Regions from separate parts of the Terribacillus sp. FSL K6-0262 genome, predicted to be linked through region 1. Evidence: riboswitches for the same ligand, from Rfam matches in the RefSeq annotation. Region 1 holds a riboswitch; the other holds the start of a gene.
The links. Region 1 has a riboswitch for S-adenosylmethionine ahead of MHI54_RS04285 (LLM class flavin-dependent oxidoreductase). Riboswitches for the same ligand answer to the same signal wherever they lie in the genome.
Positions count from the first base shown of each region.

Region 1 (8,143 bases):
TTGGGCTCGGTGAGTACACGACTCCTTCTGGTGAAGTGGTCACTGGCGAAATCACCAGATTCCTAAGTGGAGATCCGTTGGCTGGATTTTTCATTGGCGGATTTTATATCACCATGCTTTTCGGGATACCAGCTATCGCTTTGGCAATAGCAAGAACAGCTAAGTATAAAAAGCAGGAAACAAAAACCCTGATGTCATCCGGTGCTGCCACATCAGTTGTAACAGGCATAACAGAGCCAATTGAATTCACATTTTTGTTTACCTCGCCATTGCTGTATTTCATCCACTCTGTCTATACAGGATTAGCAGGTGCAGTTTTATACGTTTTGCATATCAGGCATGGTTTTTCGTGGGGAGCTGGACTAATCGATTATGTCGTGAACTTGGGGCTGAGCGATGGAGGGCTTATTATCCTGCCGGTGGGTATCGTTTTCTTCCTGCTGTATTATTTCACCTTTTATTATGTCATCAAAAAACGTCAAGTAGCCATAATCGGACAGATAGAAGATAAGGTATATGAAGCAGTAGCAGGAGAGGAAGAGAAGGATCTGGCACTTTCCCATAATAATTACAGATACATGGCACAGAAGCTGATTGAAAATCTCGGTGGAAAACAGAACATCCTCATCAATGATAATTGCATGACGCGGCTGCGGCTTGAAATAAAAGACTTGAATGAAGTGAATCAAGCCAAAATCAAGCAAATGGGGGTACATGGGATTGTCAAAGTAGATCAGCATAATCTGCAAATCATCATTGGATCGCAGGCAGCGACTGTCAAAAAAGAAATGGATGATTTACTGGAGAGTTGAGGAGCACTCAACGCTCCCTCACCTGTAAGCCGAATAAATCCTCCATCTTCTCATTCATAAACTGATAGGATGCTTCGATTCCGGCATTATAAAAAACGGGACCCAGTTCCCTGACGATGAATTCGAGCAGCAGACCTGCGGCCAGGTCGCCTAGCTGCTCGTCTTTTTCTTGCTCAAAATAATGTTGCAAGGAACGGATCATTTCGCTGCGCTGGCTTTCATTCAATTCAATCGGCTGTTGCATCTGTTTTCCCTCCATTGCATATTTCGTTTCATTATAACAAATAATTCTGCTAGACTTTAGAAAAGGGAAAAGGTGGGAGTATGTATGGCTGAATTATCTTATGAAATAGTCAAGGAAATAGGGGTATTATCTGTATCTCCGAAGGGATGGCGGAAGGAGCTGAATCTGATTAGCTGGAATGGCCGTGAGCCGAAGTATGATATCAGGGACTGGGCCCCGGATCACGAAAAGATGGGGAAAGGAATCACTTTGTCAGCTGAAGAAGTCAGTGAATTGCGCGATCTGCTGCAGAGGCTTGATTGACATGCTGCCGGAAGAATTGGTTCGGCTAGCCAAAGAAAGGATGGCTCCCTATCCTTGTGAGGGTTTCTTGCCTGGAAGAGGGCCGAAGCACCCTGTCCTTTTCTTTGTTGGGGAAGCTCCGGGTGAGACAGAAATACATAATTTGGTCCCATTCAGCGGGCGAGCTGGCAAGGAGCTTGATTTATTATATGTATTAGAAAACCCCTGGCTATGCCGGGGGTTCCAGAAAGCTTCAAGCGTGGTAATAAAAAAACCTCACTTCATGGTAGGATAAAGTTGGTTTCCCGACCACTTTATCTCGCCATAGAAGGAGGAGTGCCCTATGAAGGACATGAACAGTTTAGCACATACAACATGGAATTGTAAGTATCACGTAGTATTTGCGCCAAAGTACAGAAGGCAGGTTATTTACGGAAAATACAAAAAGAGTATCGGACAAATTATTAGGGATTTATGTGAACGGAAAGGTGTGATTATCCATGAAGCAAATGCTTGTCCGGATCACATTCATATGTTGATAAGTATCCCGCCGAAATTAAGTGTGTCACAATTTATGGGATACTTAAAAGGGAAAAGTAGTTTAATGATATTCGATCGTCATGCCAATTTAAAATATAGATATGGAAATCGAAAATTTTGGTGTCGAGGATTCTATGTTGATACAGTCGGGAGAAATAAGAAACAAATACAAGAATATATTAGGAATCAGCTAAAAGAGGACTATATGGGCGATCAATTGACATTATTCGAAGAGTACGATCCATTTACAGGAGAAAAAAATCGGAAGAAATAAAGAAATTCTTTAGAATTGGTGAGTAGATGTGGTGCAAGAGGGAACCCATTCAGCGGGCCTTTGAGGCCTAGGCCGGTAACAAAGGCTTTTAGCCGCAGAACAAACCACCAGTTCACACTGGTGGTTTTGATTTTTGGAACGGGCAGGGGTCAACAGGTCAGAAGTATTCATCTCCAGCTCAGTCAGAAGCAGACCTTATCAATATAAGACAAAGCAGATCCGCGGAAAGACGGTCACCAAGAAATATAATCGGACACCGACTAAGGCCGAGATACTTGCGCATGCGCCCGTGCTCGATTATGAAATTGCTCATGCAGAGCCGGATATCCTTGTGACATTAGGGAAAATAGGCTGGGAAAGGGTAACCGGTTCGAAAGAGAAAATAACGGAAGCTGCCGGAAAGCTAGTAGAACAACCCATTCAGCAATTAAAAAGCTTGGGGGAGGATTCCTTCATTTTTTCGGAGAAAATATATCGTATATTCCCGACATATCATCCTGCATCTGTGTTTTATAATCCAGGATTGCGGCCGGTGATCGAGGAGCATGCATATAAGATTCGCGAGCTTTTGCATAGATAAGGAGAGGGAGCATGGAGAACATCCGTGGCAAAGTCTTGGATTTGAGCTGAATAGTCAAGACCCTGACAAAGCAGCAAGTTTCTACGCCAATGTTTTCGCTGGAAGATCGGGACGCCGAATTGGGGCTATCATGAGGTGAAGACGGATGGAGGAATCGATGGCGGCATCCGTAAGGGACCGCATGATTTTCCGCATGGAACCAGAATTCAGATTGAATTGGAGGATTTGGATAAAGCTATCCAAGCGGCCAAAGCAGAAGGGCAATTGTCGTTCTGGTTCTTTCTATCTTGCTTATTTGGACGACCCGGCCGGAATCGGCATTGGATTGGTACAGTCTGGCTCCAATGATCAGAAACAGCAGCTTAAGCGATAAAATTCTCCATTTTCAAGCTGTCCTTCCATAAAAAAAAACAGGCGTATCAGCTGACTGATACGCCTGTTTTTATTTTGCTGCTTTTTGCAGTTTTGTAATCATTTGCAAGGCACGGCCTGTACCGATTGCAACGGATTCCAATGGGTTCGGAGCCAGGTGCACGGGTACGGAAATTTCAGAAGCAAGCCACTGCTGCATGCCTTTGAGCAATGCTCCTCCTCCAGTCAAGATGACACCATGGTCAACGATATCCCCGCTTAGTTCCGGCGGGCAATCTTCCAATGTCATGCGGATTGTCTCCAGGATCTGTTCCAATGATTCCTTCAGTGCCACCTGTACTTCCTTAGAGGAAATCCCGACAGTTTTAGGCAGTCCAGTTACCATATCGCGGCCGCGGACATCCATCATCAGCTCGTCGTGCTCGATCAAAGCATGACCGATCTCCATCTTGATTTGTTCTGCAGTTCTTTCCCCGATCAAGATGTTGTAGTGCTTGCGGATATATTGGACAATTTCTTCATCCATGGAATCCCCGCCGATACGCACGGAACGGCAGGATACCACGCCGCCGAAAGAGATGATGCCAACTTCGCTTGTACCGCCGCCGATATCGACGATCACATTGGCCACTGGCTCATCAACAGGAAGGTCCGCTCCAATAGCTGCGGCAATCGGTTCTTCAATCAAATGAACATTTTTGGCACCATAGGATTTGACTGCGTTATGTATGGCGCGTCTTTCAACGGAAGTACTGCCGGACGGTGTGCAGACAACAATGGTAGGCTTGCGAAGGGAAGCGCCCATCACCTTGCTTACTTTTTTCAGAATTTCTTTCAATAATTGAGCTGTTACGTCATAGTCAGCGATTACGCCATCTTTCAATGGACGGATCGGTACGATATTCTGGGGAGTCTTACCGACCATTTCCTTTGCCTCGGCTCCAACCGCCACAACATTTTTTGTTTCCAAATCGATCGCTACGACGGAAGGTTCATTCAATACGATTCCTTTTTGTTTTGTATACACAAGTATATTTGCAGTGCCAAGGTCTATTCCGATTTCAGGATTAGCAAACATTATATTTCCTCCAATGATGACATATTTCTACTATATTCATTCTCCCCCGATATTTACTTTATGGGGGTGGATGCGTCAAAGAGCCGAAAAGCTCCTAATTTCGACATAGTTCATTCTATCACCTGGTATAGAGGTGTTAAAGAGATACCTTTATCCTAATTTGGCAGAATAAACTAATAAGTTTAGGAAGATAGTATTATATGAAGAGACAAACGCAAAGTCAATTTACAGATAGATTACAAATAATGAGGGATTGTTACAAAAACTAGGAAGGAAAAAAGGTGTCAATCCTGATTTTCATCCAATATATAGCAGGGTGGCTGTTTATTGCTAGTTTCAAAGCAAGATGAGCGGGTGCGATTTCGCATAGGAACCGACTTTTAGCATGAGACTTCGGGAAGGAGAGCCAATTGGAAAATCCAGGCTGCAATATTACATAAAAACGCATGCTATGATGTTGCTGCATCAAGAAAACACATACATCCCGAAAGGAGCAACATCATGTTCAAGAAAGTATTAGTAACAACACTATCCACAGCTATCCTGGCAGGAGGCGCTTTGGCAGGCACAGCAAACGCTGCACCGGCACAGCCAACTAAAGAAGAAGTTCAAGTGCACGTAGCACATGTAGTGAAAAGCGGATCTTTCTCTTCTATCGAAGATTTGAATAAATGGGTGAATGATTATCTATCAGCTTATAACATTCACATCGATGTTGATAGCTTGCTAGCGAAATACAATGTTCAACAGCCAGCACAACAAGAAACAGCACAGACTCCTGTACAAGCTCAACCTAAGCAGGAGGAAGCAAAAGCACCTGCTTCTAATAAAGAAGAGCAAAAAGCTGCTCCGCAAAAAGAAGAAAAAGCTGAAGAGCAAGCAACTGAACAAAAAGCACAAGCTCCAGCACAAAAACAAGAAACTGCTTCTGACAGCAAGCAGACAGAAGACAAGCAAGCTGCAGAAGGGCTGAGCGCATTTGAACAGCAAGTAGTGGACTTGACTAACCAAGAGCGTGAAAAAGCTGGTCTCAAGCCATTGAAAGCAGATGCTGAGCTAAGCAAAGTAGCACGCGCTAAATCCCAGGACATGGCTGACAATGGTTACTTCGACCACAACAGCCCGACTTACGGTTCTCCATTCGACATGATGAAATCTTTCGGTATCTCCTATCAGACTGCAGGTGAAAACATCGCCCAAGGTCAAAAGACTCCGGAAGAAGTTGTGGAAGCTTGGATGAACAGCCAAGGTCACCGTGAAAACATCCTTAACCCTGATTATACAAACATCGGTGTAGGGTACGTGGAAAACGGTAACTATTGGACACAGCAATTCATTGGTAAATAATTCAGATTATTGTATAATGAAAAGCAACCGATGCGGAATCGGTTGCTTTTTTGATTTTTGGGAGGGATTGTATGGATCTGATTTCGCTGCTTGCCGAAGAACGGATCAAGAAGGCGGAAGAAAGTGGAGAATTCCGCAACCTTCCCGGTGCAGGGAAACCTCTGGAACTGGAGGATTTATCCGGCGTACCAGAGGATATGCGGATGAGCTATAAGATCCTGAAGAATGCCGGCTATGTCCCGCCCGAAATGGAGCTGCAAAAAGAGATTGTGGCCTTACGTGATTTACTGCGTGTTTGTACGGATGATTCAGAGCGGGCGGCTTATCGGAAACGGATCAGCGAAAAGGAGATTCAATACGAAGCATTGCTGCAAAAGCTCAAGAAGCATTCGCCAAGCACCTTGGGTCAATACCGGGAACAAATCGAGCGCAATTTAACATAATCAAATAGTATTTTCTTATCAAGAGAGGTGGAGGGACTGGCCCTTGGAAGCCTCGGCAACAGGCAATGATGCACTGTGCCAATTCCAGCAGACGATGGTCTGACAGATAAGAGGAGCTTTTCGCCTTGGATAAGGAGCCTCTTCTGTAAAACGGAAGAGGCTTTTTTACATATTTTAAAGGAGTGAGAGATAATGACGAAACAAATCATCCTGCAAGCTTTCGATATGACTGCAGCTATGCACAATTCCCACGGCTTATGGAAGCATCCCGAGAGCAGAAGGCATCGCGAGTATAAGTCGCTTGACTACTGGATCGGGCATGCGCGCCTGCTGGAAAAAGGCAAGTTCGATGCGGTGTTCTTCGCTGATGTACTCGGCGTTTATGATGTCTATGGCGGGGATGAAAAGGCTGCTTTGCGCGACGGAGTCCAAGTGCCGCTGAATGACCCTGCCTTTGCCATCCCGGCAATGGCAGCTGTGACGGAGAACCTTTCCTTCGCTGTCACGGTCAGTACATCCTACGAGCAGCCATTCCATAATGCGCGTAAATTCTCGACTCTCGACCACTTGACCAAGGGGCGTGTCGCTTGGAATATCGTTACATCCTACTTACCGAATGCGGCCCGGAATTTCGGGCTGGAAAAAATGGTCAAGCATGATGAACGTTACCGGATAGCAGAGGAATTCCTGGAGGTTTCTTATAAGCTGCTTGAAGACAGCTGGGAAGAGGATGCGGTTGTTTCAGATCCGGAAAGAGGCGTTCTGGTGGACCCGGATAAGGTACATCGCATCAAGCACAAGGGGAAATACTTCTCCGTTGAAGGGCCTCATGTCAGTGAGCCATCCCCGCAGCGTACGCCAGTGCTTTACCAAGCGGGAACCTCTGAAAAAGGGCGCGATTTCGCAGCCAGACATGCTGAATGTGTGTTTGTCGGCGGACCGACACCGGAAAAAATCAACTACTATATCGAGGATATCAAAACGCGTGCAGAAGCATACGGCAGAAGCCGTGATGAAATCAAAGCATTCACTTTCCTGAATGTAGTCGTTGCTGAAACGGAAGAGGAAGCATATGCGAAATATGAAGAAATCAAGAAATATTGGAGTGCAGATGCAGCAAAGGCCCAGTATGGTGGATCGACTGGTTATGACTTGGCATCCTATGAAGATGAGGATGAACTGTTCACGTACAAGCATACGGAACAAGGGCAATCACGAGCTGCATATTTGACCAAGGACGCTGCCAGGCCATTCACGGTCAAAGAGATACAAGAGAAATTCAGCAAACCAGCTGAAATGGAGATCATCATCGGCAGCCCTGAACAGGTGGCCGACAGGATCGAGGACTTTTTTGTGAGGAGCGGAGTGGATGGCTTTAACCTGACCCATTATATTACGCCGAGGGACTTGGAGGACTTCGTCGAATTGGTTGTGCCAATCCTGCAAGAGCGGGGATTGTATAAAAAGGACTATGCAGGAGGTACATTCCGGGAGAAATTATTCGGACATCCGCATCTCCCCGGGACGCATCCGGCAAAACAAGGAAAGAGGAGCTGAACCATCAGCTCCTCTTTCCTATTCCAGATAAGTCAATGTGCCAGTCCCATCCTGATACGAAACCGTTGTCAAAGCACCGTTGATCAATGTCAATTGCGGCGGCATATGTCCTATATCAGTGTCGAAGATGATCGGCAATCCGATTTCATCGGCGAATTCCCGGATCATTTGCTCGTCTGTGTAATCCTCTGAAGGTGTGCTTCGAGCGGGTCTGCCGAATAATACACCGCTTGCCCGATCGAACCAGCCGAGCTCCTTCAGGTGCCAAAGATTCCGGTAGGCTTCTGCTGTACTCCAATCGCTCCATTCGAGATAGACGATTGTATCTTCTTCAAAAGACTCTTGCCATTTCTTGATCGGGGCATACTTTGTCCCGGCAATGACCGTCAATGTATTCAGGCAGCCGCCAATCAATCGGCCAGTAAAGGAAACAGGTTTACCAGTAGTGGATTTCCATTCCGTTTCGCTGTCCAGATCAAATCCCGCTGCATCGTCTTGTTCGAAAAGTGCATCCCAAGAAGACTGATACATGGCCGAAGCATGCTGGATAAAGTTTTTGCGTGATGGTGCAGATAAAACCTTATGCCACTGCCTTGTCGTTCCATCGAGTGATG
Region 1 is NZ_CP150277.1:823,698-831,840, reverse strand. Features, by position in the region: gene MHI54_RS04330 (PTS transporter subunit EIIC) at 1-812, shown strand, start outside; gene MHI54_RS04325 (DUF2164 family protein) at 820-1,056, opposite strand; gene MHI54_RS04320 (YdbC family protein) at 1,141-1,359, shown strand; gene tnpA (IS200/IS605 family transposase) at 1,682-2,152, shown strand; gene MHI54_RS04310 (uracil-DNA glycosylase family protein) at 2,286-2,732, shown strand; gene MHI54_RS04305 (hypothetical protein) at 2,868-3,080, shown strand; gene mreBH (rod-share determining protein MreBH) at 3,175-4,182, opposite strand; gene MHI54_RS04295 (CAP domain-containing protein) at 4,684-5,529, shown strand; gene MHI54_RS04290 (DUF1992 domain-containing protein) at 5,601-5,972, shown strand; SAM riboswitch class I at 5,985-6,085, shown strand; gene MHI54_RS04285 (LLM class flavin-dependent oxidoreductase) at 6,165-7,529, shown strand; gene MHI54_RS04280 (S66 peptidase family protein) at 7,548-8,143, opposite strand, start outside.

Region 2 (8,143 bases), 1.2 Mb from region 1:
AGACTTCACTAAAAGGCATCGATCTTAGTACGAGTACTTTCCAGCAGCTGATTGTGTCGCTCGAGGATCTGAAAGGCTGCATCGTTTCTCCTCATCAGGCGATTCAATTCGCATCATTGATCGGACTTGTGATCAAGTAAAAAGCTTCCCGGGCGGGAAGCTTTTTTAGCTGGCGGGCTGTAACGTGCTTTTGGCGGTGACCAGACGCAGAATATAAAACATTACGATGGCTGCATACAGGAAGAGCCAGACGTTCAGGATGCCATGGATAATTGCCATACCAAGGAATCCGGCTGCCAGTACGTAATAGGACATCGGCAATATCGCTTTCCGGATGAGCGACCCTTCCCTTCCCGCCAATCCTACAGTGGCAGAAGCGGCAACGATGTTGTGGACGCAAATCATATTGCCGGCAGCCCCGCCCACTGCCTGCAGGGCGACAACTGTTCCTGCCTGGTGGATATCCAGACCGATATTGCCTGCGGCTCCGAATTGGAACAGGGAAAACATCATATTGCTGAATGTGTTGCTGCCTGCAATGAAGGCTCCCAATGCCCCCACAGTCGGTGCAGCGATCGGCCATAGACTTCCGGTGAGCATAGCAACGGATTCTGCAAGTATGAGCGGCATATTTTGTCCGGCAAGTGATTCCGTGGCAGCGTTCACTTTGTCAGCGCCTAATGAGGTATGAAGGAAAATCTTTATCATCGGTACGGCGAACAGCAGTGCGATCCCGGCGCTGGCGGCTGTTTTAAACGAATCCTTCCAGGCATTCCTGTATGCATCCAACTTCATTCGATGCAAGAAGAACGTCATGACAGAGACAACGATGAATAAGAACCCAGGTAAATATAGCGGAGTGGAGGTGGTTGTTATTCCCGATCCGAAAGTGTCCGTGAAAACGATCTTCCACGATTCCAGTAACTGCTTGAACGGATCGAAAGAACGGGATAATACAAGTATACCAGCGACCAAAACATACGGAAGCCAGGACATCCACATAGGGATGGTGCGTACAGGTCTTTCCTCTGTCCGGACTAGATTGAGTTTGCCGATCCATTCGTCTTCCCATTGATTTTGCTCCGGGAAATCGAAGGTTTGATCCTTTGGCATAAACCAGCCTTGGCGTGCTGCAGGTATAACGATCAGTAAGGCGATGAGCGCACCAAGCAAGGAAGGAAATTCTGGTCCGAGCAGTATACCGATCAAATAATACGGGATGGTAAAAGCAAAACCGGCAAACAAAGCGAACTTCCACGCTCGCAGTCCTTCCAAAAAGGACTTGTTGGGACCGAAGAAACGCGTAAGGCAGGCGGAGACGAAAAGCGGAATGATCGATCCGACTATAGCATGGACCAGCACCACATTTGATGTTATGTAAAGCAAATATTCAAAGTAGCTCATATCGGTTTGCTGCAAGCCGGACAGGACTGTTTGCTGATCAGTCAGTCCTGTATTGACTCCGATAAGAATCGGTGTTCCGACAGCGCCGAATGATACTGGTGTGCTTTGTATGATCAAGGAAACAAGAACGGCTGCCATGGCAGGAAATCCTACAGCGACAAGCAGCGGCGCGGCAATGGCAGCAGCTGTCCCATAGCCAGCTGCCCCTTCGATGAAGCATCCGAACAGCCATGCAATAAGGATGGCCTGGATACGCCGGTCAGGCGAAATGGTCATGAAGCCGCGGCGGATTGTGTGGATGGCACCGGATTCCTTCACCGTATTCAGCAGCAGAACAGCACCGAATACGATAAAGATGACTTCAAGAGCAGTGATCAGGCCATTGAAAGCGGCACCTGCCACCACGTTGGTTTTGGTCCCCCAAACGAAAACGGCAATCATTGCTGTTACGGCAAGTGCAACCGGCATAGCCCGGCTGGCAGGCCAGTTTAAGATAACGAGAAATAATAAGATCGTCATGATTGGCACTAAAGCGATCAATGATAATGTTAATAAACTCATCGTCCTTTCCATCCCCTTTTAGTAAGCGTTTTCAAAATAATGCAAAAGCATGGTCATCTGATGACCTGTTTACATTATAAAGCGGAATTTTTTGAAAATGCAATGAAAATTTGGGAAATTTCCGTTTATAATGAGGGGGAGGTGGGAACCCAATGAAATACAAACAAATCAAACCCAAAAAAATATATGAACAAGTAGCCGATGAGCTGCTTTCGATGATACGGAATGGCAATCTTAAGCCGGGGGAGAAATTGGCAAGCGTCACGCAGCTTGCTGAGAACTTTCAAGTCGGCCGCTCCGCAATCAGGGAAGCACTGGCAACCCTGCGGGCAATGGGCTTGGTCGAAATGAAGCAGGGCGAAGGCACTTACGTGAAAGCATTCGAACCAGAGGGAATCGTTTACCCGCTTCAGCATGCACTGCTTATGAGCGGAGAAGACCGGGCAGAACTTATGGAAGTGCGGCATATACTGGAAACAGGTATTGCCGCTTCAGCAGCACTGACCCGTTCAGATGAAGATTTGGCACAGATGGAACAAGCGCTCGCAGAGATGAAGGAATTCGCAGGTGATCCGGAAAAAGGAGAGAAAGCAGACCTTGCTTTCCATATGACGATTGCCCATGCGGCCAAAAATAAACTGCTTCTGCGTCTCATGCACCATGTATCGGATTTGACAGGGGAATCCATGCGGGAAACGAGACAGATTTGCCTGTTTGGTGAAAAAGCAGCTCCCGAGGAATTGAACAAGCAGCATGAAGCGATACTGCACGCTATCCGTTTGCAGCAGCCTGAACAAGCAAGACTGGAAATGATGAGACATTTGGAATATGTAGAAGGAGTGATCCGTGCCTATATGGATTAGGATAAGCCGCCGACCGAGGCGGCTTTTTCCTTATATGCAGGTATTGGAAAATGAAAGCGGTTGTAGTATGATGGAATCAGATATCATTCAGGTCATCTGATGACCTTACTTGTGAGGTGGCAGCATGAAGGTTACATTATTTGCGACATGTATTGTGGATATGTTCCAATCCGATGTCGGGAAGGCGACGGTGGAGCTTTTGGAAAGGCTGGGCTGTGAGATTGTATTTCCGACAGGACAGGTGTGCTGCGGGCAGCCGGCATACAACTCCGGTTATGTGGAAGATGCCAAGAAAGCGATGAAAAAGATGATTGCGACATTTGAGGATGCCGAGGTCATTGTCACACCATCAGGCTCCTGTGCCACGATGTTCAAGGATTACCAGCATGTTTTCCGGGATGATCCCAAATGGCGCCCCCGGGCAGAACGGCTGGCCGAAAAGACATACGAACTGACAGAATTCATCGTGGATGTCCTGAAAATAGAGGATGTCGGGGCGAAGCTTGAAGGGGTGGCTACTTACCATCCATCCTGTCATATGACAAGGCTGCTTGGAGTGAAGGATGCACCGATGAAGCTTCTTTCGCATGTAGAGGGCTTGGAAATGCAACCGCTTCCCAATGCGCAGAATTGCTGCGGATTCGGCGGGACGTTTTCCGTTAAGATGGGGAATATTTCTGAACAAATGGTCGATGAGAAAGTGGATTCCGTGACGGAGACGAAGGCAAGCTATCTGATTGGGGCGGATGGCGGCTGTCTGCTGAATATTGGAGGCAGGATGCAGCGCCGCGGCAAGCCTGTCAAGGTGATGCATATCGCTGAAGTGCTAAACAGTCGGTGAGGGGGAACAACCATGGCGATGAAGATTGGGAATGAAAAATTCAAGGAAAATGTGAACAAGCAAATGGAAGATACATTCATGCGCGGAGCAGTCGCCGGAGCGCAGGAACGTCTTCGGACGAGAAGGCTGGATGCAGCAGAGGAGCTGGGGAACTGGGAAGAATGGCGTTCCCACGGGGAAGAGATACGTCAGCATACCCTCGATCATCTGGACTACTACTTGCAGGAGCTTGCTGAAAATCTGCAGAAGCGCGGCGGGCATGTTTTTTTTGCCGCTACTGCGGAAGAAGCGAATGACTATGTGAAAGGTATCGTGAAAGAAAAAAGGGCCCAAAAGATCTTGAAGGCGAAGTCGATGGTCACGGAGGAGATCGGATTGAATGCTGTCTTGGAACAGGAAGGCTGCGATGTCATCGAAACAGATCTGGGCGAATACATCCTGCAGCTGGACGACCATGATCCGCCTTCGCATATCGTCACACCGGCACTCCATAAAAACAAAGAGCAGATCAAGGATGTCTTTACCGAGAAGCTGGAGTACAAACTGACTTCCAAGCCGGAGGAGCTGGCTCTGCATGCCAGGGAAAAATTGCGTCAGGAATTCCTGCAGGCAGACATCGGCATTACAGGATGCAATTTTGCCATAGCCGAATCTGGTTCGGTTGGTTTGGTCACGAATGAAGGGAACGCTGGCATGGTTTCCGACTTACCGGATACGCAAATCTGTGTCATGGGGATGGAGCGCATCGTACCGACCTTTGAAGAATTTGAAGTGCTCGTGGGACTGCTTACAAGGAGTGCCGTCGGGCAAAAGCTGACCAGTTATATCACCGCTTTGACAGGTCCGCGGACAGCGGGGGAAGCCGATGGCCCATCCGAGTTCCACCTGGTCATCGTTGATAATGGGCGTTCCGGTATCCTAGGGACCGAATTCCAGTCTGTCCTGCAATGTATCCGATGTGCAGCATGTATCAATGTCTGTCCGGTGTACCGCCACATCGGCGGACACTCCTATAACTCGATATACCCTGGTCCGATCGGGGCAGTGCTGACACCGCTGCTGGGCGGATATGATGATTTCAAGGAACTGCCGTATGCATCGACACTCTGTGCAGCCTGTACGGATGCTTGTCCGGTCAAGATCCCATTGCATCAGCTGCTCCATCGCCATCGGCAAGTGATTGTCGAAAGGGAAGGGCGTGCACCGATTTCCGAGAAGATGGCCATGAAGGCATTTGGTATAGGAGCTTCCTCCAATCCGCTTTATGCAGCTGGATCAAAAATGGCAAGCTCGGTCATGAAGCCTTTTACAAAGGATGAGACCATTTCGAAAGGGCCGGGACCGCTGAAGGCTTGGACCGAAATTCGTGATTTGCCGGCTCCGAACAAAGAGCGTTTCCGTGATTGGTTCAAGGAGCACGAAAAGGAGCGTGACAAAGCATGATACAGAATCAGGACAGCTTTCTTGCGAATGTGGCCAGCCGTCTGGGCCGAACAAAGGTGCTGATGGAAAAGCCGGCGCGGAATTGGAATTATCGCCCGCAGGATAAGACATTGACTGATAAAACCCCGGATGAGCTAGTGGAGATACTTCGCGATCAATGCCGGCTTATCCATACCGAATTTATCGAGACTGATTCGGCTGCCTTGCCGAATGTGCTGGCAGATACTATAGCAGCCTATGGCGGGGGCCCGTTGGCCATTTGGCAAGACCCACGCTATGAAGCATTTGGTTTGCGTGAACAGCTCCGATCGTGGCCCGAACAAGGAATCGATGTGCATGAATGGGATCCTGCCATTGGATATGACAACATCGGTATTGTGGAGAAAGCCAATATCGGTATTACATTCAGTGATATCACGCTGGCTGAGTCCGGAACGGTCGTGCTGTTTTCGGGGGAAGGCAAAGGCCGCACGGTGAGCTTGCTGCCGCATAAATATATCGCCCTCGTACCGAAAAGCACCATCGTTCCCCGGATGACCCAGGCAGCGCAGCAAATATCCAAGCAAGTACAAAAAGGAGAGACCATTGCATCCTGTATTAACTTCATCACCGGACCAAGCAACTCGGCTGATATCGAAATGAATCTGGTTGTCGGGGTGCATGGCCCTGTGAAGGCTGCTTATATCGTGATAGAAGATAAATAGATGGCTCGGGGAAAAACACCAGGATCAATGTATATCTTAACTGTTGCTTCAAACCGCCAGTTGTAAAAATGTTTCGTTTAAAGAAATTCCAAAAGAGAATGATTATTTAAAAAAATGGATTGACATTCAATTGGAAAACCCATAACATGGTAATCAAATCTAACAACTACATACTTGATTTATTCTTATCCAGAGAGATCGAGGGATCAGGCCCTATGACGTCTCGGCAACGGGTTTATCGTAAATACCGTGCCAATTCCTGCAAACACAGCTGTGTTTGGAAGATGAGAATGAGGAAGTTTCATAATGAAGCCCTCTTTTTCTGGATAAGAAAAAGAGGGCTTTTTGTGTAGCGAGGGGGAATAGAGTTGATTACGTTCAAGAATGTATCAAAGACCTTCACAATCGGAAAACGGGAAGTGCACGCCGTACGCAATGTGAACCTGACGATAGAGCAAGGGGAGATTTTCGGCATCATCGGCTTCAGCGGAGCCGGTAAGAGCACATTGCTGAGATTGGTCAATGTGCTGGAAAATCCTACTGCTGGTGCTGTAGAGGTGCAGGGGGTAGATTTAGCCAAATTGCCCCCTAGGGAAGTCCGGAAGGTGCGCAGGAGAATCGGGATGATCTTTCAGAATTTCAATCTGCTAACCTCGCGTACTGTTGCTGGTAATATTGCATATCCTCTGAAACTGGCCAAAATGCCGCGAGCAAAAATAAAAGAACGGGTGGATGAACTGTTGCGCTTCGTCGGCCTTTCGGATAAAGCGAAGAATTATCCAGAGCAGCTCTCTGGAGGGCAGAAGCAGCGGGTTGGAATTGCCAGGGCGCTGGCTACTTCCCCGGATATCCTGATATGTGATGAAGCGACTTCGGCTCTGGATCCGGATACGACAGGAGAGATTCTGCGTCTGTTGAAGAAAGTGAACAAGGAATTGGGCATTACGATTCTGCTGATAACACACGAAATGCACGTGATTCAGGCAATCTGTGACAAGGTTGCTGTCATGGAGGAAGGGGAGGTCATCGAAACGGGCGGAGTATTCGATACATTCACAGATCCTATTCACCAGACAACGAAACGTTTTATCCGTTCCATACAGCAGGATCTCCCGTCTCCTTCCCTATTGGATGAATGGCGTCAAAAAGGCGGGAAGAAGCTGTATCGGATCATTTTCAAGGGAGAGGTGGCGAGTGACCCGGTATTATCCAGGGTAACGAGGAAGCATGATATCGATGTGAATATTGTGTATGGTTCCGTACAGGAGATACAAGAGAAATTCTATGGGAATCTGCTTGTGAGCTTCCAAGGAGACGAAGAAAGAACGGTCAGCGCAGTAAAGGAACTGGATGATATCGTTCAGATCGAGGAGGTAGAAGTGGCATGGGGGTAGATTGGCAGACATTCTGGCCGCGCATTGTCGAAGCGACCGGCCAGACAATCTTGATGGTGGCTGTCACGTTGGTGATAGGTTCTGTATTCGGCATCATTATCGGACTTTTACTTTTTGTCACACGAAAAGGGAATATACTGGAAAATGCGATTTTGTTTCAAATCATCAATTTCTTAATCAATATCATTCGGCCGATTCCATTCATCATCTTTTTAGTGGCTATCAGTCCGCTGACCAGAGAAGTGGTAGGGACGACAATCGGCACATGGGCAGCAATCTTCCCGATGAGTATAGCAGCAGCCTTCAGCATCGCACGAGTTGTTGAAAATAACTTCATCAGCATCGATCCGGGTGTCATTGAGGCCGCAAAAGCGATGGGCGCCAGTCCGCTCCAGATTATTTATACCATCTTGATCCCGGAAGCGCTTGGTCCGCTGGTTCTTGGATTGACGTTCATTACCATCAGCTTGATTGATTTCTCTGCGATGGCAGGAACAGTTGGAGGGGGCGGTCTCGGGCATGTGGCAATGACCTATGGATATCAGCGGTTCGATACAAGCGTCATGGTTGTTACCGTCGTTATATTGATTGTACTTGTCCAGCTGGCCCAGTGGATCGGCAATACACTTTCAAGAAGGATATTAAGGAGATGAAGAAAATGAAAAAAACATTACTTGGCATTATTTCCTTCGCTTTTGTGTTTGTTCTAGCGGCTTGCGGCAGCAGTTCAGCTGACGGCAGCCAGACCGTTAAAATTGGTGTTACAGGATCGGATGGAGATCAATGGCCAATCCTGAAGGAGAAGGCAAAGGAAGAGGGAATCAATATCGAGCTAGTCGAATTCTCGGACTATACGTTGCCGAACCAAGCATTGGCCAATGGCGAGATAGACATGAACTCCTTCCAGCACATTGCTTTCCTGAGTCAATATGC
Region 2 is NZ_CP150277.1:2,018,334-2,026,476, forward strand. Features, by position in the region: gene MHI54_RS10450 (pentapeptide repeat-containing protein) at 1-140, shown strand, start outside; gene MHI54_RS10455 (L-lactate permease) at 166-1,965, opposite strand; gene MHI54_RS10460 (FadR/GntR family transcriptional regulator) at 2,118-2,828, shown strand; gene MHI54_RS10465 ((Fe-S)-binding protein) at 2,953-3,669, shown strand; gene MHI54_RS10470 (LutB/LldF family L-lactate oxidation iron-sulfur protein) at 3,682-5,112, shown strand; gene MHI54_RS10475 (lactate utilization protein C) at 5,109-5,816, shown strand; SAM riboswitch class I at 5,999-6,107, shown strand; gene MHI54_RS10480 (ATP-binding cassette domain-containing protein) at 6,185-7,210, shown strand; gene MHI54_RS10485 (methionine ABC transporter permease) at 7,201-7,863, shown strand; gene MHI54_RS10490 (MetQ/NlpA family ABC transporter substrate-binding protein) at 7,869-8,143, shown strand, end outside.
Region 2: linked by a shared signal. The riboswitch ahead of MHI54_RS10480 (ATP-binding cassette domain-containing protein) and the one ahead of MHI54_RS04285 (LLM class flavin-dependent oxidoreductase) in region 1 are both predicted to bind S-adenosylmethionine.